3 regions of the Paenibacillus sepulcri genome follow, and region 3 is predicted to be linked to each of the others. Evidence: riboswitches for the same ligand, from Rfam matches in the RefSeq annotation. Region 3 holds a riboswitch; each other region holds the start of a gene.
What was found. Region 3 has a riboswitch for thiamine pyrophosphate ahead of ACFOLF_RS30730 (thiamine phosphate synthase). Riboswitches for the same ligand answer to the same signal wherever they lie in the genome.
Positions count from the first base shown of each region.

Region 1: linked by a shared signal. The riboswitch ahead of thiC (phosphomethylpyrimidine synthase ThiC) and the one ahead of ACFOLF_RS30730 (thiamine phosphate synthase) in region 3 are both predicted to bind thiamine pyrophosphate.
Region 2: linked by a shared signal. The riboswitch ahead of ACFOLF_RS05000 (ABC transporter substrate-binding protein) and the one ahead of ACFOLF_RS30730 (thiamine phosphate synthase) in region 3 are both predicted to bind thiamine pyrophosphate.

Region 1 is NZ_JBHRUP010000001.1:6,349,602-6,356,141, reverse strand. Features, by position in the region: gene ACFOLF_RS27680 (ATP-dependent helicase) at 1-1,000, opposite strand, end outside; gene ACFOLF_RS27675 (VOC family protein) at 1,025-1,822, opposite strand; gene ACFOLF_RS27670 (carboxylesterase family protein) at 1,988-2,641, opposite strand; gene thiC (phosphomethylpyrimidine synthase ThiC) at 2,835-4,562, opposite strand; TPP riboswitch at 4,989-5,096, opposite strand; gene ACFOLF_RS27660 (hypothetical protein) at 5,145-6,540, opposite strand, start outside.
Region 2 is NZ_JBHRUP010000001.1:1,106,579-1,113,118, forward strand. Features, by position in the region: gene ACFOLF_RS04975 (WGxxGxxG family protein) at 15-344, opposite strand; gene ACFOLF_RS04980 (TatD family hydrolase) at 458-1,273, opposite strand; gene ACFOLF_RS04985 (ABC transporter ATP-binding protein) at 1,270-2,073, opposite strand; gene ACFOLF_RS04990 (ABC transporter permease) at 2,084-2,854, opposite strand; gene ACFOLF_RS04995 (thiamine-binding protein) at 2,844-3,146, opposite strand; gene ACFOLF_RS05000 (ABC transporter substrate-binding protein) at 3,197-4,267, opposite strand; TPP riboswitch at 4,450-4,561, opposite strand; gene ACFOLF_RS05005 (hypothetical protein) at 4,789-5,199, shown strand; gene ACFOLF_RS05010 (glycosyltransferase) at 5,278-6,423, shown strand; gene ACFOLF_RS05015 (glycosyltransferase) at 6,429-6,540, shown strand, end outside.
Region 3 is NZ_JBHRUP010000001.1:7,071,308-7,077,847, reverse strand. Features, by position in the region: gene ACFOLF_RS30750 (thiazole biosynthesis adenylyltransferase ThiF) at 1-751, opposite strand, end outside; gene ACFOLF_RS30745 (thiazole synthase) at 748-1,515, opposite strand; gene thiS (sulfur carrier protein ThiS) at 1,517-1,720, opposite strand; gene thiO (glycine oxidase ThiO) at 1,704-2,858, opposite strand; gene ACFOLF_RS30730 (thiamine phosphate synthase) at 2,842-3,477, opposite strand; TPP riboswitch at 3,595-3,696, opposite strand; gene ACFOLF_RS30725 (hypothetical protein) at 3,842-5,128, opposite strand; gene ACFOLF_RS30720 (carbohydrate ABC transporter permease) at 5,163-5,999, opposite strand; gene ACFOLF_RS30715 (carbohydrate ABC transporter permease) at 5,996-6,540, opposite strand, start outside.

The DNA of each region.
Region 1 (6,540 bases), 720 kb from region 3:
ACATATTTTTGTCATAGCGGTTCTTGTTCCGTTTGATGAAGCCGCTTGCGATATCCACAATATCCCGTGAAGACCGGTAATTTTGTTCCATGTACAGGATCACGGCATTCGGATATACGTCTTTGAAATGCAGCAAATAGGAAGGCTCTGCGCCCCTCCAGCTGTAAATCGACTGGTCGTCGTCGGCTACCACGCATATATTGCCATGCTCTCTTGCCAATTCCTCGATAATGGCATGCTGAACAAGCGAGGTATCCTGGCTTTCGTCCGTCAGCAGGACATCGTATCTTTGCTGATATTTATGCAGCAGCTCCCGGTTCATTTTCAACACTTCGTTTGCCGTCGTGAGCATATCGTCAAAATCCAGCAGGAGCTTGCCGGAGCCGGAGCGCTTGAACTCCTCGTAGGCAATCAGAACACGATCAGCCTGCTTCACCTCACAGGGCACCTGTGCCCATTTGTCGCTGGGAATCATTTTATTTTTGATATAGCTGATATAGGTAGTCAGCTCTTCCATTTGATCCTCCGTTATCGTATTGCCGGCAATCGACTGATACAGATTGCGAAGGATCAGCTTCTTATGCAGCTGTTGGGGATCAAATTCCTCTCCGCCCTGTTCCCTGCCTCCTTGATTGCCCTCGATAATAAGATAAGCGGTTCGGGTCTGCTGAAAATGCTCCCGGACAATCTCAAATGCGAGACTATGAATGGTAGAGAAATCGACTGGCGCAAGCTCCGGGAAAAACCGCTTGAACCGCTCCTTCATATCCAGCGCCGACGCCCTGCTGAATGTGACCGCCTTGATGCGCGACGGAGCGATCCCTTTGTGCTGGATCAGATAGCCGATCTTCATGATGACGGTAGTCGTTTTCCCGGAGCCGGGAGAAGCAAGCAGCAGCAGCGCGCCTTCGGTTTGAAGGACCGCCTGCCGCTGAATCTCATTCAGCTCGACGCCCGTTTCCTTGGCCTTGCGCGTAAAAAAATCCTCTTTGGTTATCATAGACAGTCCCTCTATCGTTTATCGTTAATCCTTTATAGACAGCGGCAAATGAAGAAGCGCCGGCAGATTCTTCCCGAAGCCGGTCGCAGCCCGCAGGCACAGATGGTAATCATTGATGATCATATGAAGCTCTCTATCATTGGCGGAAACCATTTCTTCCTCCCTCAGACGGCTGCGCACCACCTGGATGTAACTTTCGTCCGAGACTCCCAATGTTACTAGCATTCGGGGAGGCAGCGCAAGCATGGAGATCGGAATCCATCGCCGCTGCTTGGCAGTCAGCACGAAATGAGCCGTTCCTCCGATGGCAAAAGTGAAATTATCGTAGACTTTATCCAGCTTAAAATCAAACATGTCCTGCAGCCGCTCCCGGAATGCCTTCACATGTTCGACGGGAAATCCGACCTCGCGCATATAAAGAACACGAAGAGCGCCGGAGGGGGCTACGACATCCTCCTTGATATAAGGATGGGCAATCAGTTCGAGCAAATTTCCATCCCCATCGCGAAAGTAAATATTTTGTCCCGTTCCAAAATGATCCACTTCTCTGCCGTCCGGCCATTTCTCGATCATGACCTGCCGACTCTTCAGGAAGGCGACAAGAGCGTCGAATTCCGAGTACGGAACTTCAAACGCCAGATGCGCCGGAGCAACAGGCTCGTAAGCCTCCTGAAATACAATCGTACAGTGCTCCGTGATCCGGAATTCAATGCGGCTCTCGGATTCTTCCACGATAGGCAGCAGCAGACGTTCATGATAATACTGTCTTGCGCTTGGAATCGATACCGTGTTCAGCTGCAGCCCCGCATAGTGTGTAATCATGGTTTTCCACCATCCTTATTATGGTTGTCTGCTCTTTATAAACCTTCCCGCCAGAAAAGGTTTTCTCCGTCCTTATTGCAGTAGAGTGAATGTCTGTACGTCAAAGATGTACGGAAACCGGTAGACAAAAGACCGCCGGAACTGATTCCGGCGGCACTGACCTGCTTATCGTTTATGCTCCAGAAACCATTGATACAGCTCGGGATTGCCGTACGTCTCCTCCCAGATCTGATGATCAAGTTCAGGGTAGGCGGTGTACCTGACAGACCCTCCCAGGCTCCTGATCGCGTTAACCATCTCGGTTGTTCTCCCGGGAATGACTACATCATCCTTCTCTCCATGGAAAGCCCAGACCGGTATACCCTTCAGCAGGCTGGCATCTTCGGGCTGGTAGTAGCCGGCCAGTGGAGCAATAGCTGCGAAGCGCCCGGGGACATTCGCCGCCAGGTCCCATGTTCCGTTCCCGCCCATGCTGAATCCGGTCAGATATACCCTCTCCGGGTCAACACGGTGGCTGCGGGCTATTTCGTCCAAGAGAGCCGACAGGGCATTCCGCTGCTGCGGCCAATCCGAATGCTCCGGACATTGCGGCGTTGCGACGATAAATCCGAAGTCCTTCCTTTCTTCAGCGAAACGCGCAACCCCATACTGATGGAGCAGAGCCAGATCATCGCCCCGCTTCTTGATGCAGTGCAGGAACAGGATGAGCGGCCATTTCTTCCCGGTATTCCTCTCGTAATCCGAAGGAAGAAACAATTGATAGCCGATCCGTACAGGTTCAGGAGTCTCTTGGCGAAGAAGATGTGAGGTGACGGGCATGGAGCAGCAGCATCCTTTCTCATAAGCGATTGTTCATTATTATAACGCTATCGTTCAATATTTTACCAGCCGCTTTGACTTAAACTGAAGCCGCCCGGCGCGTCTATAGGCGGCATGATAGGGATGGCGGGGCGGTTTGCATGCCGTTTTGGACGAAGTCAATCAGCATCGCAAAAAGAAGGAACACCGCCTACTAAAGCTGTGCTTCAAATCCTGTCCGCTTTGCATTATCTTCTCCTTCCAAGTCCCGAACAGCCTGCTCGCGGATGTCCTGTGTGATTCGCATGCTGCAAAATTTCGGACCGCACATCGAGCAAAAATGGGCCGATTTGGCCGCATCTGCAGGAAGCGTCTCATCGTGATAGGACATCGCCCGTTCCGGATCAAGCGAGAGATGAAACTGATCGCGCCAGCGAAAATCGAACCTCGCTTTGGAAAGCGCATGGTCCCGTATTTGCGCGTTCGCATGCCCCTTCGCCAGATCAGCGGCATGCGCCGCGATCTTGTACGCAATCACGCCTTCCTTCACATCCTCTTTATTGGGAAGTCCCAGATGCTCCTTCGGTGTGACATAACAGAGCATCGCCGTACCAAGCCAGCCTATCATCGCCGCCCCGATAGCCGAAGTGATATGGTCGTAGCCCGGAGCAATATCCGTCGTCAGCGGACCCAGTGTATAGAATGGCGCCTCCCGGCACACCTTCAATTGACGCTCCATATTCTCCTGGATCAGATGCATCGGAACATGGCCGGGGCCTTCGATCATCACCTGCACTTCATGTTTCCATGCAGCTTGAGCCAGCTCGCCAAGAGTATCCAGCTCTCCGAATTGAGCCTCGTCGTTGGCATCTGCAATGGAGCCGGGACGCAGCCCGTCGCCGAGAGAGAATGAAACATCATATTGTTTCATAATTTCGCAAATTTCTTCAAAATGCGTATACAGAAAGTTCTCGCGTTGATGCGCCAGGCACCATGCCGCCATAATCGACCCGCCCCGCGAAACAATCCCCGTTACCCGCTTGGCCGTAAGCGGAATGTAACGCAGCAGCAGACCCGCATGAATGGTAAAATAATCTACCCCTTGCTCGGCCTGCTCGATCAGAGTATCGCGGTACACCTCCCAGCTCAGATCCTCCGCCTTTCCGTTCACCTTTTCCAGCGCCTGATAGATAGGCACTGTGCCGACCGGAACCGGCGAGTTTCGCACGACCCATTCGCGGGTTGTATGAATGTTCCTGCCCGTGGAGAGATCCATGACCGTATCGGCGCCCCAGCGGGTGGCCCATGTCATTTTCTCCACTTCCTCCTCGATGGATGAGGCAACGGCTGAATTACCGATGTTGGCATTGATCTTGACGTGGAAGCGGCGCCCGATAATCATCGGTTCGCTCTCCGGATGATTGATATTCGCCGGTATAATAGCTCTTCCTGCCGCTACCTCGCTTCGCACAAGCTCTGCCTCTACCCCTTCACGAACAGCAATAAATGCCATCTCCGGCGTAATGATTCCCCTGCGGGCATAAAATAATTGGGTCACATTGCGCCCGCGGACAGCTCTTAGCGGTGTGTGGTTTAAAGCCGGGTACGGTTCTGCTCCTTGGCTGCCTGCCGCTTTCTCCGAGTGGAAACCGTTATCAAGCGGCTGAATCACACGCCCTTCATAGCGCTCCACATCTCCCCGATCTTCAATCCATGACCGGCGAAGAGCCGGCAGACCCTTGCGCACATCGGCCCGATAAGCGGAATCCGTGTACGGACCGCTGGAATCATATACCCGAACCGGTTCGTTCATCTGCACCTCACCGCTTCTACTGATACTCGGCGACAGTTCAATCTCCCTCATCGGCACCCGTACATCCGAACGGCTTCCTTGCACATACACTTTGCGACTGCCCGGCAATGCTCCAGCCATGATCGTCATATCAAAAAACCTCCCAAGGTAATTTGGATAATCCCCTAGGAGGCTCGCAAGGTACAGCGGCATAGACGGTGCGGAAAAATTGGAACGAGCCAAGGGCAGGCTGTTCCCTGTCCTATCAGTTCCCGGTATGAGCAGGCTTCAGCCCGTTCACCGACAGCATTCCTTGACACACTACATGCTGGAGCGAACCAGGAAGAATCCGTTCTGCCGTCCTTTGCGGCTGAGCAAATTTCTTCCCTTGGACCGTATAGAAATTTATAGGAGTGAAGCTTATAAATTCTATAAGGTTAAAAAAACCGCTCCGGCATGGGAGCGGTTTGAATGCGGCAATTTCCATCCGGCATATGAAGACTATGCTTCATTGTCCGAATAAGTGAGGCATCCTGTCTATGCGAAAAGACATTTGCATAGATCCAGCCCATAATCGCACAGACAAGCCCACTTTCCTACGCTGGCATAACCCAGATCAGGTTCAAAGGGACCAAAGCGATCAGCGCTTTATCTCAGCCCATGCGGGCGCCCCTAGTGGATTTCCTAGTACGACTATATCGCGTGAACGCACACGCAGTCAACTTATAATGTTCAATTTCTTCGATGAATGCCAACCGTCTGCTGCACATTGCCTGCAACCGTGACGGTTACGTAGTCTGTCTTCATGGTCCCGTTGTTGTAAGTAGAGGTGAACGTAAACGTCAGCGGTCCATCCTCCAGCTTCTCGAAGCTTTCATCCCACATACTCCCGCTCCAGCTGGTCCGCCGCGCGTTCGCGGCATCCAGATGGGTCGTGAAGCCGTTCATTGTCACCTCAACAGTATTCGCTTGGGTAGTTGTAACCGTATCGGTCGTTTGGGCATGCAGCACAAACTTCTCACCTGCCCAAAAGACCTCATAACCGCGCGGGCTGTCTGCATCGCCGTTTTGATTCATATTGTATTCTCTGCGGCGCTGGTCCCACAAATCCGTATGCATCACCTGACCCTTGACGTCAAGCGGCAGCACCGGTATGTCCTTGCGCACCACAACCGGCGGCGCTTGGCCGTCCTGGACCGTAAGCTCGACTTTATATTTCCCTGCCTTGTCTCCTCTGAAACCTGGCCCGGTGTGACCATAGGGACTATTAAGAAAGGAGTTGAAGGTTTGTGAGCCTCCCTCCGGATCCTTGACAATATAGATAACCTGTAAGGTATCCAGGTCGGGATCGTCAATGGTATGGCTGATCCGGATCGAATCCCCTTCATACACCGGTTTGGGGGTCCAGTCAAAATCGGCTGCAGGCGGCCGGTTCGTTTCGATATAGAAGTATTTCGGATCGCTCCAATTGCTCCAGTCATAGCCGTCATACACACGGATTATGACATACATGTACACATGCTCAGGCAGGTCGACAGTTGGCCGCCAAGAGAGTTCCCGGCCCGGCTTGATATCCGTATCCCGATACAGCTCTCCGCCATATTTGAAAATCTGAAGCTGGTATCGGGTTTGCAAATCTCCGTCAGCATCCGCATAATTCCATTGAAACGCCGGCCGGAATTCCGTTAGCTTCGCCGGATTATTCTGATCCGTGCTTTCAGGCACTGTAATCCGGGCTTGCGGTATCTGGTTGTATATCGTGACCTGCCCGTTGTACTGCGCCTCGGCTCCTGCCGAATCCTGCACGACCTGCCGGATATTGAAGGTGCCGAGTGTGTTGAACACCTTGCTCCAGAATGTCCGTGACGTGCTCTGCAATAATTCCCCATCGCCAGTTGTCATATTGCGAATGTAGTACGCATGCGGCAGGTTCTCCCGTCCACCATCCTCGGCATCATAGGCCCTAGAATCCATAACAACCGGAACGTTGCGGAAAGTATTCACATAGCTCGTCGTGAATCCGGGAACCGGCGGCGTATTGGGTGTCGGTATTGTGGAGATATCCAGGGATATGACGGTGTAATCCGACCATGCGCCATATTCGTCCTTCACAGCCATGCCAATTTCA
Region 2 (6,540 bases), 6.0 Mb from region 3:
TGGCAAAGTTAAACTTATGTCCGCTCTTTGCTGCGGCCGCGTAAGCCTACCAAACCGAGAAGTCCAAGCAAACCAAGCCAGCCCCAGTCCATATCATTGTTGTCATCGGCTGCATTGGCTCTTATGTTGTTGGCTGTAGTTGTCCCATACGTATTCATTCTAGGGTTTGTGCCAACACCTGCGGTATTGCTGGTTCTGTCAACCATTCCATTGTCCGTCCCCAGGTTTGTACCGGAATACGTTGTGCTGTTGTTCATGTTGGAGCGGTTCATGTCATGAGCAGCAAAAGCTGGCACCAGCAGCATAACAGAAAGTACCGCACATACGAACAGGCTTGCGATCATCTTTTTCAAGAGAAGACCTCCATTTGGGATACATGATTGTGTTCCCTCTTGTTTTCTCCTCTTGGCGATGCTTTTATGCAAAAATTTAATCCAAACTTATCCGCTCCTTTGGATTAGCTATAGAAATCCCGTGCATTATGAAGCAATATGGAAGCTGCCTCACCGGCAGGTAAATCTTTCAGGGAGGCAATTGCCATAGCCACGTCCCGTACCATGGCCGGCTTGGTGATTTGTCCGGCGAAAGGACCTTCGAACGGCCAGGGACCGTCCGTTTCCGTCATCATCAGTTCAATGGGATAAGCGCTCACCATCTGCCGGATTTCTTCTTCATAAAGCACATCCGGTGTTACCGACAAAAAGTAACCGGCTGCACGCATCCGCTCCAAAGTGGCTTCGGAGCCTTTGAACCAATGGAAATGCGCACGCCGGACGCCGTGCTTCTCCAGAATATCGCAGGCTTTGTCTCCATCCTCGTAGACCGCGTGCAGAACGACCGGACGATCAAGTTCGGCAGCCAGAGCGGCAAATTGATCAAGCGCCAGCAGATAAGGACTCTCATCAAAGTCCACGCCCGCTTCACGGGCTTCCATACGCGAATAATAAGGCAGCCCAACCTCTCCGATTGCAAAAACCTCCTCGGCCTGATGGCGCTCCCTGATCCATTGTACAAGCTCCTGCAGCTGGCCCTCGCCAGGAAGATGCTGCTCGGGATGAAAGCCATAAGCCGGAATCACTCTTCCCGGATGCCTTGCGGCAATCTCCCGGTTTATTTTGCAGGAATCCAGATGCATGGATACGGCAACGACTGCAGCAATTCCGTTGTGAAAAGCCCCATTCAGCAGACTCTCCCGTTCCTCCGGCGCATATAAATCCACATGCAAATGCGCATCGATATATGAGCCTTCGTTCAAGCCGGTATTCCCTTTCAATGCATAGCCTCCTCCTTGCGCTTGCTCTCAAACGTTCCATCCGGCTTGAGAAGCTCATAAATTTCCAGCTTCATGGCATTGAATACCGGTTCATTCCACAGCTGCTCCCCGCTGCGCGGGCGCGGGAAAGGAACCGCAATTTCCCGGAGAACGACAGCCGGAGAAGCCGACAGCACAATGATGCGGTCCGAGAGCAGGAGCGCCTCTTCAATACTGTGAGTGACAAACAGGACAGACCGGCGGTGTTCCTCCCACAGGGACAGCAGCCAGGTTTGCATATGCAGTCTGGTCAGCGCATCCAGAGCACCGAAAGGCTCATCCAGACACATCAGGGGCTGAGGGGAAAGCAAAGCACGCAGGAAGGAAACGCGCTGCTGCATGCCTCCGGAGAGGACATGAGGATAAGAGTCAGCCAATCCGCTTAGACCGACGCGTTCCAGCCATTCCTTTGCCAGGGTCCGTCCTTCTCTGCGGGGGAGGCCCGCTATGGATAAAGCAAGCTCAATATTGCCCGTTACGGTCAGCCAAGGCAGCAATGCAGCCTGCTGCGGCATATAAGCGATTCTGCCCCGATCGCCGAGACTGATTCGGCCGTCAATCCGGATCTCACCTGAAGAAGGCCGCTCAAGTCCGCCAATAATTTGGAAGAGAGTCGTTTTCCCGCTGCCGGATGGTCCAATTAACGAGACGAATTCACCTTCCTTCACATGAAAGGTCACATCGGACAATACAAGCTTGGAAGAGTTTCCTTCATTAAAACGCTTGGATACAGCCTTCAGCTCAAGCGCATTCTGTGTCATATAATTAATGTCACGCTCCTTTCTCGGGTTTGCGCCTGCCTCCGCGCACCAGTATTTGCTCAGCCAAACTGATAATTCCAAACAGAATGAGACTCAGAACGACAATAATCGCGATAGCGGAAAATACATTAGCCGTCTGCCAGCCCCGTTGGGACACCAGCATAAAGTTGCCCAGTCCCTCGCTTCCGCCAATCGATTCGGCGTAAATTGCGCTGATCACGCTGTAGGAAGCGGCGATTTTCAGGCCCGAGAACAGATAGGATACGGCGTTGGGAAGCTCCAGGCGCCAGAACAGCTGGCTCTTGGACGCACCGATCATCTTCATATAGTCGACCAGCTTTGGATCGCTTTGCGTAAGTCCCGTAAGCATGGCTACAACAACGGGAAAAAAACAGACGAGCATAATCAGTATGAGCCTCGGGAGTATGCCAAAGCCAAACCACACCACCAGCAGCGATCCCAGTGCGATAACGGGCACGTTCTGGGTCAGAACCAGCAGCGGGTAGAAACCGGCTTTGGCTCCCGGTATAAGATGCAGCAAAGCGGCGAGCACGAAGCCCGCCGCCGTTCCTGCCGTAAAGCCGAGCAGAGTCACGCCCAGCGTTGACAGCGTATGATGAAACAGACGCGGCGCCTCCGAGACTGTGTTGGACGCAATCGCAAGCGGAGACGGGAGAATGTAGGGCTCGATATCAAAAACAGCCACCGCCGCCTGCCACAACACAATAAAAACAGCCAATACAATTACAGGAGGCCCATATTTGCGAAGCTTACTGACCATCTGGATATTTCTCCAGCAGCCTGCCCATGGACGCGCCGCTTTCGGGATTATAGTACACTTTGATTTGTGAGATTACGGATGGGCAACCCATCACGGTCATCGCATCATTCATCTCCTGCACGATAGACAGCAGATGATTCAATTCCCCTTCCATCGTCGTTTCAAGCGGCGCTACACGGTAAGGCACGCCTGATGCTTTAATAATCTCGATGGCACGGTCCACATACGGGATGACGCTTTCCCCTCCAGGTGTATGCGGCAGTATTTGAATGCTTAATAAGGCGTTCGCCATGTCGTTTCCTTCCCCTTTCGCTATTTTGAGTTCCCTCCGGCCTTTATCGGTTATTCAGGCAAAAATTCGTTTGTGAAGGCTTTATCCGCCTCGAGTTTTTTATCCAGCAGCTTATGCTCAAACATCCAGTCGGCATAATTCGTCCATACTTCCGGTTTTTGCTCCCCCCAGCGGGCTGCATCATCCTGATAGCGCGGGCTGAGCCATTTCTGGCTGGCCCGGACCAGATCGGCGTTCAGATCCGGCTCCGCCTTGATCAGAATTTCCGCCGCATCCTCGGGATGATCGATCGCAAAGATATACCCTTCGGATGCTCCGGCTACGAATGCTTTTACAATGTCGCTGCGCTCGGCAATCATCTTCTCATTCGTTTCCAGCACAGGCGTATAATAGTCCAGCTTGTCGCTGTAATCGGTCAAGTAAATCATGTTGATTTTATCCCCGCGAAGCTCGGCCTCCACGCCGGTCCATGCATAATAAATCCAGGCAAAATCAATGTTTTTCTTCACAGCGGTGAAGAAATCAGCATCGCCGATGTTCACGATTTTCACTTTGCCCGCATCCGCCTTCTGCTCCTGCATCAATGAATCGATGACGGCCTCCTCGGCCGGAGAGCCCCAGCCGCCATAGGTTTTACCCTCAAAATCGGTCGGCGTCTTGATATTCTTGTCCGCAGGCGAAGCGAAGCCCGAGGTGTTGTGCTGGATGACAGCGGCTATGGAAACCAGCGGCACACCCTGAATCCGCGCTTGTGTAATCCCTTCCTGATAACCTACTCCGAAATCCGCCGCGCCCGTGGCCACCATCGTGTCGGCACCGGCTTCGCCGGGTTGGATGATTTCCACATCAAGTCCATGGTTTTTGAAAAAACCGTTGTCCCGGGCTACATACAGCCCTGTATGATTCGTATTCGGCGTCCAGTCCAGCACGACCTTCACCTTCGTTAAGGCAGCGGTCTGTCCGGCATCCGTGTTGCCGGACTCCTGGCTGGCTCCGTCCGCATCCGCACCGCTGCTGTTTGTACCCGCCGCGTTGTCTGCCTGCTCCGTATTATTCTCTTTGGCTCCGCAGCCCGCGAGCGTGAGCAGCAGGATAAGCACCGCTATTCCCCATTTTGCCATTGTGAACCGTTTGTTTACTGCCATGATCTGCGCTGCTCCTCCCCAATATCGTTCAAGATAAGCGACAACTTCTTCACATAACCCCGATTTGTCCATAAGAAAAAGCGCCCTCCCGATGGAAGACGCTTGTAAACGGCTTTGTAAAATCCGCCCCCCTGCTTTCACTTAAAACCATGAAAACGGGCTGGCTACAATGCAATTCCTACGCTGGCATTATCCAGATCAGGTCAAAGGGTCGGGATTGTAACGGTATCCCCTCTCAGCCGGCCTACTCCAGCTCCCCATGTCATATTCAGTTATGTCGCATCTCCTATTATAGCAAACAATGCGCAAAATGCCACCTGAATGTTGACATATAACAGGTTGCTTGATCCGTTAAATATACGGGGGCCTTGTGGTGATTTTACAATCGTTTGCCTATCAGTCTCATAAAATCCGCAAATAGAGGCCATTCTTGGCCTACTCCATTACGGAGAACTTGGAATAGCATGTATGATCTACGAGGAAAGGGGGAAATCAGCATGGGAACTTTTCTTGATCAACGCAGCTCGATGAATGCGAATGCTTCCGGCTCCATCAACGTTGCGCTTACCGCAGCTCCGGCATTGTTCGGAGTTATCGGTCTGCAAACCCGCAGCGTCGCGAACCCGATTGTGGATCTTACAGGAACAATCGGATTCAGCGCTCTAGTTGCAGGTACCACCGTTGCTGTCCAGGTTGTTCGCGGAACCTTGATTACAGACACCATTATTTATTCCGCCATCTTCACAGCTGGTATTGCAGGCGTTAATACACGCAGCTTTACCGCACAAGACCTTTTGGCTCCCGCCGCTGCACAAACGACTTACTCTGCTTTTATAAGCAGTGCCGTCGTTGGTTCATCACGGGTCGGCCCCGAAGTGTTCTGGGGACTTGCCTCTTCAACGGTCTAATTCTTCAAAGAAGCTATACGGCCTAGACCGTGTAGCTTCATTTTTTACCTATTTGCGCACTGGAAAGGGTGGATTGAATTGATTTCGGTCAGTTTATGCATGATCGTGCGTAATGAAGAGAAGGTGATCGCACGATGTCTCGATTCGGTTGCGGATTTGATGGACGAAATCATTATCGTCGATACCGGATCGTCGGACCATACGAAAGAAATCGTATCCAGGTATACGAATCATATATACGACTTCGAATGGATTCACGATTTTGCCGCAGCCCGCAATTTTTCCTTCAGCCATGCTGCCAAGGATTATATTTGCTGGCTCGATGCGGATGATGTTTTCCTGGAGAAGGACCGGCAGGCGTTCCTGAAATTGAAAAACGACCTGACTTCCGATTACGATACGGTCCTGATGGATTACGTCCTGTCCCGGGACTTTCAGGGAAATGCCCAGCTGTTCACACGCCGCAACCGGCTGGTTAAACGTGCGCGCAGTTTTCAATGGGTCAACCCTGTGCATGAAGTGCTCGTTGTCGACGGCAGGGCGCTGTCTTCCGGCATTGAAGTTACCCACGCGCCAATGCGCGAGCATAAAGACCCGCTTCGGAATATTTCGATACTGGAAGAAACGATCCGCAAAGAACAGGGGAACATGAGCGCCCGGGTCCATTTCTATTATTCTAATGAGCTCATGGATCACAAACGCTGGGATGAGGCGATTGACAGCTATGAATCCTTCTTAAGGAGAGAAGTCGATTATTTTGAAGACCACCACGCAGCCTGCGGACAGCTTGCGCATTGTTATCATGCAAAAGGCGATGCGAAGAAGGAACTGCAGAGCCTGCTCAAATCCTTCGAGTATGACCTCCCCCGCGCGGATATTTGCTGCAGAATTGCCTATTGGCACGAGGAGCACAGCGATTACGAGAAGGCCATATTTTGGTATGAGATGGCGCTCACACGGGAAATGCCCCCGAACCATTTCGGATTAATGAACAAAATATGCTGGACCTGGGCTCCGCACGTGCAGCTCGCAATCTGTTACGGGAAGCTCGGTCAGCTGGACAAAGCCTGCGAACATACTGAAAAAGCTCTTGAATACTTGCCGGGCGATGCGAATCTGCTTGCCAACAAAAGCCAGTTGGAAGGCGCTCTCCGGTCACTGAAAGCTGCAGAAACCAAGGCTCCGGCAGAAACGGCGGCAATTAAAAACGAAGGAGGCGGATGATCCCCGTGAAGACGAGCATCATAGTCCTGACATGTAACGGACTTCCTTATACACAGAAGTGCTTAGAGAGCATTCGGGCATATACGCCGCCGGATGCTTATGAACTGATTGTGGTCG
Region 3 (6,540 bases):
ACGGGTAGGTCGGCCTGCTCCCGCAGGAGAGGCAGTGCTCCTTCTTCAGCTTCTCCACCGCGATGGAGGAGTGCTGGTTGTTCCACAGATCGAAGGAAGTCAGCTTGCCGCGAAGCGCCTCGCGCCCGCCTGTGAGCAGCTTGAGCGCCTCCGCCGTCTGATAGGCGACTACCATTTGCACCGCAGGGCTGATAATGCCTGCCGTGTCGCAGGTCGCTCCCCCAAGCGGGACGGTTTCGAGCAGACAGTTCAAGCACGGCGTTTCGCCCGGAAGGATCGTGTAGGTGATGCCGTAGCTGCCCACACAAGCCCCGTAAATCCAGGGGATACGGTGCTTCTGGGAAATATCATTGATAAGCAGCCGCGTGTCGAAATTGTCCGTGGCATCGATAATGACATCCACTCCCCGGACCAGCAGCTCAATGTCGCGGGTCGTCACATCCATGATCAACGCCTCGATCTCAACCTCCGAATTAAGCGACTGGAGCCGCTCCTTCGCAGCAATCGCTTTGGGCATCCGCCGCTTCGCGTCGTCTTCGCTGAATAATTGCTGACGCTGGAGATTGCTCCACTCCACATAATCGCGGTCCACAACCGTCAGCTTCCCGACACCCGCGCGCACGAGCGCTTCGGCGTTGCCCGTGCCCAGCGCTCCTGCTCCAATGAGCAGAACATGCTTGCTTCCAAGCTTCTCCTGCCCGGCCGTGCCAATGGGAGGAAACAGCTCCTGCCTGGAATAACGCCCGTTCAATTGGAGCTCCAGCCTTCCATCGGGCTGCTGGCCGACGCATACCGTTTCTTCGGAATTCTTCCCGCCTCGAAGCCCAGCCTTCCCGCCTCAATGGCAAGCTTCATTGCCAAAGCCATCTTGACAGGGTCCTTGGCGCCGGAGACCGCCGTGTTCAACAGCACGCCATCAGCGCCCATCTCCATCGCAATCGCAGCATCCGACGGTGTACCGATTCCCGCATCCACGATGACAGGAACGGTCGCCTGTTCAATAATGAAGCCGAGATTCAGCGGATTGATAATCCCAAGCCCTGTGCCGATCGGCGATGCGCCCGGCATGATGGCATGCACGCCCAAATCCTGCAGGCGTCTGGCCAGCAGAACATCATCTGACGTATAAGGCAGAACGGTGAACCCTTCGGCAAGCAGCATCTCGGACGCCTTCAGCGTCTCGATGGGATCGGGCAGCAGCGTCTTGAAGTCGCCAATCACCTCAACCTTGATCATATCGCAAAGCCCGGAAGCTTTCGCCAATCTGGCAATACGCACCGCTTCCTCCGCGGTCTTGGCCCCTGCCGTGTTCGGCAGCAACGTGTAGCGGCTCACATCCAGCATCTCCAGAAAATTAGGCTGGCCCGCCTCAAAAATATTCATCCTTCTCACGGCGAACGTCAGAATCTGCGATTCCGAAGCCTCGACGGCCTGCTTCTGGATTTCAAAATCCGGGAACTTCCCTGTGCCGAGCAGCAGCCGGGAATGAAATTCATGCGCTCCAATCTTCAACATATCAGCCACCTCCTACAAAATGGACAATCTCAATACGGTCTCCGTCCGACAGACGGGTATCCTGGTGAGCGGACTTTTCCAGAATGCTCTGGTTCCACTCTACAATTACTACCTTCTCCTCCAAACCGAAATGACGGAGCAGGTCGTGCACGGATGCTAAAGTACCGGGCACTTCAACGTTCTCGCCATTAATGTGCAAATTCATCCTGGTTCATCGCTCCTTTCATGTCCATCTGCCGGTCCAATCGAAAAGCGTCGAGATAATCGGCCTCTGCCGCTTTACCCTCCGCCCAATCAGCGGCCAATTGCCCGGTAATGGGACTAAGCAGTATGCCATTGCGATAGTGGCCGGCCGCCACGTACAAGCCCCGCAGCTCCTTATGCTCCCCCAGGAAAGGCAATCCGTCCGCAGTCTGCGGCCGCAGTCCCGACCAGGCTTTTTCCCATTCCGCATGCACAATATCCGGAACCAGCAGCTTGGCGGCTTCGAGGAGTTTGCCAATCCCCCCCAGCGTGACTTTGCGGTCATAGGAATGCTCTCTCATCGTGGCTCCGACAATAAGCCGTCCGCCCTTCTTGGGAACGAGATAACAATCATCGCCGAAGATCGTCGCCTGCACCAGCGGAGCATGGGTAAGCACCGAGAAGCATTCTCCCTGAACAGGGAAAACAGGACTTGAAAGTCCAGCCTGCTCCATAAGCGGCCCGCTCCAGGTGCCGGAGGCAATGACGACGCGGCTGCCGTACAAGGTTGTGTCCCGAATGCGGACTCCGCATACAGAGCCCTGCTCCAGAACAAGCGATTGAACCTCCGCATATTCCCGTATATCCGCTCCCAGCGCCGCGGCCGCCTTGGCAAAAGCAAGGGAAAGCTCCGGGGCCAGCACATGCCCGTCCTCTTCAACAAGCATGGCGCCCAGAATATCCGGGGCAAGCGCCCGCTCGAGCTTGCGAACCTCACGACCGGTCAGCCAGCTTGCCTGTTGCCCCGCTTTGCGCTGAAATTCGATCGCATGCTGAAGCTCGTTCATCTGCGCGACGGTTGTGGCGATGCGCAGCAGCCCCTTGCGCTCCAGTCCGATATCAATTCCGCTGAGCTCTCGAAGCTGGGCGGCAAGTGAGGGGAAGAGCGCGCGGCTGCGGAGGGCCAGCTCGAATAAAGGCCCCGCTTCGTTGATTTCCGCCTGTGCGGCAAGCATGCCGGCAGCGGCATTGGAGGCCTGCCCGGCAAGCCGGTCACGCTCCAGCAGCACAACCTTCATGCCTCTTGCCGCCATATGGTAAGCGATCGAGCTTCCAATCACCCCTCCGCCCACAATGATCGCATCAAACATTTTCGTCATCTGATTCGTCTCCTCGTCTGTTCAAAGCTTCGGCATACTGCAAGGCGGCTCCCATAGGATCCGCCGCCTGCATAATGCCCGACAGCACCGCTACACCCGCTGCTCCTGCTGCCCGGACCTGCTGCACGCGCTCCGGATTAATTCCGCCAATGGCGATTACGGGTATATCTGCGCTCCGGACCATATGCGCCAGAGCACCGATCCCTCTCGGCTCCTGCCCCAGCTTGGAAGCCGTTGCGAATATATGACCATAAATCAGGAAATCCGCTCCCTGCTGCCCGGCCACGACAGACTCCTCTATTCCATGCACGGAGCAGCCCAGCCGAAGTCCGGGAAAAGCCATTCTGGCTTCCCGTACGCCCAGACTGCGGAAGGATAGCTGAGCGCCCTGCAGCCGGGCGGCCCATGCTACATCGATCCGGTCATTAATCATTATTTTCCCGGCCGGAACGCCTTCGGCCAGCAGAGCTTGCACCCCCTGCCACAGCTCGGAAGCATTCCTCGCCGGTTCCCGCAGATGAAAGGAAGTCACATACGGATGAATCTTCCCGGCAGTCTTCGCATAGGCTTCCAGATCCTGCCGGCCATCCGAAATTATATGTAATTCCAATGCCGTCAAACGTTCACCGCCCTCCCAGACTACGGTATGGATAAAAACACAAAAAAGACCGCCCTCCAGATAAGAAGGCGGCCCTGTTCAACTAGGCAATAGCATACTTATTCATATGCCGATAGACCAATCGTGAGACCACTTCCCTACGCTGGTATTACCCAGATCAGGTGCAAAGGGTTTGAATTCATCTTCAATCTCAGCCATTCGGCTCCCCTAGTGATACATCCTATGCAATTGGCTTTATACTATCACGAATGCTAGAAAAAGCAAATAAAAATCTGTTGGAAGGCTGCAAATATGCGGGTCCAACCTTATGCGGCCAGGAAGAAGCCGCATCTGAAAGGGCAAGCGTTAAGACATTATTTCCCTCTCAATACCCGCCGGCATACGGGCTTTTCGGCTCTGCTCCCTGATGGTCGAACTTCGCCATATAGGCCCCTCTCTTCTCGACTGTTTCTGCCGAGGAAGTCATCGCCTGCTTCAGATCCCCTTTATGCACGTCATTCACGATCCAGCGCTGTCCGAAACCGGCATGCACCACTTCGTCGGCCCAGTCGAAGTCCTGGAAGGTCGTCATGAGCGGATCCCGGGCAATGTCGCGGCAAAATTCCCATTCCTCGCGCTTGCCAGGCGGATATTTCATCGCCGCTTTCTCAATGGCAATCGTCAGATGCGTATAGGCCTCGTCCGGCTCGAACAGCTGCAGCGTCATGTCCAGCCAGCCCGTCCAGTTCGGCTTGTCGTAAATATCATAGCCCTTGACGCGCAGCGCCGCTTCGCCGAACCAGGAATGTCTGACCTCGTCCCAGGCATGCCTGGCGGTATCGAGGTAGAACTCCCATGGCTTGCCTTCGGATTGAAAGTGGACGCAGGCAACCGCTTCCGCCGGAGACATCTCGAAGAAGCGCGTAAACATCATCATTTCGAATCGGCCCGCCTCGGAGTCCTCGAACTGAAATTCCTTGAATTTGCTCACTGCGCTGCGGAACCGCTCGTCGCGCGTGCTGGAAGCAGGCAGCTCGAATAGCTGGGCGGCAACCGCAAGCTCGGGATCGGGCTCCTCCTTGGCGAGATCCCCGTCAATCCCTCCGGCTGCAGCCAGCAAATTACGAAGGTATTCGACCCAGCGGTCGGCATCGGCCACCATTTTCTCAGTGGCATCGGCCGTGAAATGCCGTACGGCCTCATTCCCCCACTCCAGCTGCTCCTCCCGGTCCATCAATTGATGCTTCAATAAATGAATCGTCGGCTCATCGACAATGGGCTGGGCGCTTGCCATATATGCCCGCGCAGAGCGGATTTGATCCGGTTTCACCACCTCGAACAACGCTCTCATCAGCTGCAGCGTATCCGCGGATTTCAGCACCTCGTCCATCAGCAGCTCCAGATTCGGGTCCGGCGACTTGTCGAAGGCCGACGAGCTCATTCGGAGCTGCTTGCAGCGGCTGCGCAGCTGATCGCAATGCGAGGCATCCTGCCACATGAGGCGGGAGAGCGCCCCCTTCACCTCATATTCGGGGCGCGCCACCATATGCCCGGCCTCAAGCTTCATCAATCTGCGGTCCACATAGCCGATTCGATGCAATTTGTGGGATGATTCCGCTACCGACATGCCTACTTTGCCATAATCCTTGATTCCCATAAATGGATGCAGCATATAAATATTCCTCCCCGCAAATAAAAGTACTCTATTAACCCTTCAATCCGGTTGTAGAAATTCCTTCTACAAAATGCTTTTGCGCCAGGAAAAAGATAATCATGCAGGGCAGCATCGTCAGTAATGACATCGCCATGATCTGATTCCATTGAATATCATAGGTGGCGTCGATAGACATCCTCAGCGCCAGTTGAAGCGTAAATTTGCTGACGCTGTTCACATAGATCAGCGTGTTGAAAAATTCATTCCACAGCCAGATGAATTGAATAATACTGACGGAGAACAGCGCAGGCTTGCACAGCGGCATCAGGATCCGGGTCAGAATCGTAAAGGAATTGCAGCCGTCTATTTTCGCCGATTCATCCAGCTCGCTCGGCAGACCGCGTATAAATTGAACCATCATAAAGATGAAGAACGGATATCCCCCGAGGAAAGCCGGAACGACAAATGGCAAATAGCTGTCCAGCCATCCGAAATTCCGGAACAGCAGGTAACGCGGAATGATCAGCACCGCATGGGGCAGCATCAATGTTGCTATCATGACTGCCAGCAGCACCTTCTTCAGCGGAAATTGAAACCTTGTGAATCCGTAAGCGACAAGAACGCTTGAGACGACCGTACCGATGACAGTGGGAACGACCAGCAGAAAGGAATTGGCGTAGAACGTTCCGAACGTGAATTGACCGGAGCCCTTCCAGCCTTCCACAAAACCGTCCCAGATCACCCGCTTCGGAATTAATCCGATTGAAGTATAAATCTCTGCATTGGACCGGAAGGAAGCCGCCGCCATCCAGAGCAGCGGGTAGATCATAATAAAGCCGAATACGATCAATACCAGGTAAGCGCCGATTTTGGACAGATTCTTCATCATTTGCCACCATCTTCGTAGTACACCCATTTGGATGAGGATTTAAAAATAACCAGTGTAAAAATCATTATAATGACGAACAGCACCCAGGATTGTGCCGACGCGTAGCCCATTTTAAAATACTTGAACCCGTTCTCATAAATAAGCAGCCCGTACAGGTAGGTGGAATTCAGCGGTCCGCCGCTTGTAATCACCATCGCCGCGGTAAACTCCTGGAAAGCGTTCACCATCTGCATGATGAGGTTAAAGAAAATAATTGGCGTAATGAGCGGAAACGTGATGCTGACGAACATCCGGGACCGGGATGCCCCGTCGATCCGCCCCGCTTCATATAGCTCACCGGGCACCTGCTTGAGCGCCGCGAGGAACAGGACCATGGACGATCCGAACTGCCACACTGTCAGCGCGCTGATCGTATACAGGGCAATATCCGGACTTCCCAGCCAATCGATCGGAGCGATGCTCAGCTTCCCCGTCATCTGATTGACCAGCCCTTCCCTGGAGAAGAGATATCTCCAGAGCAGAGCTACCGCGGCGCTGCCTC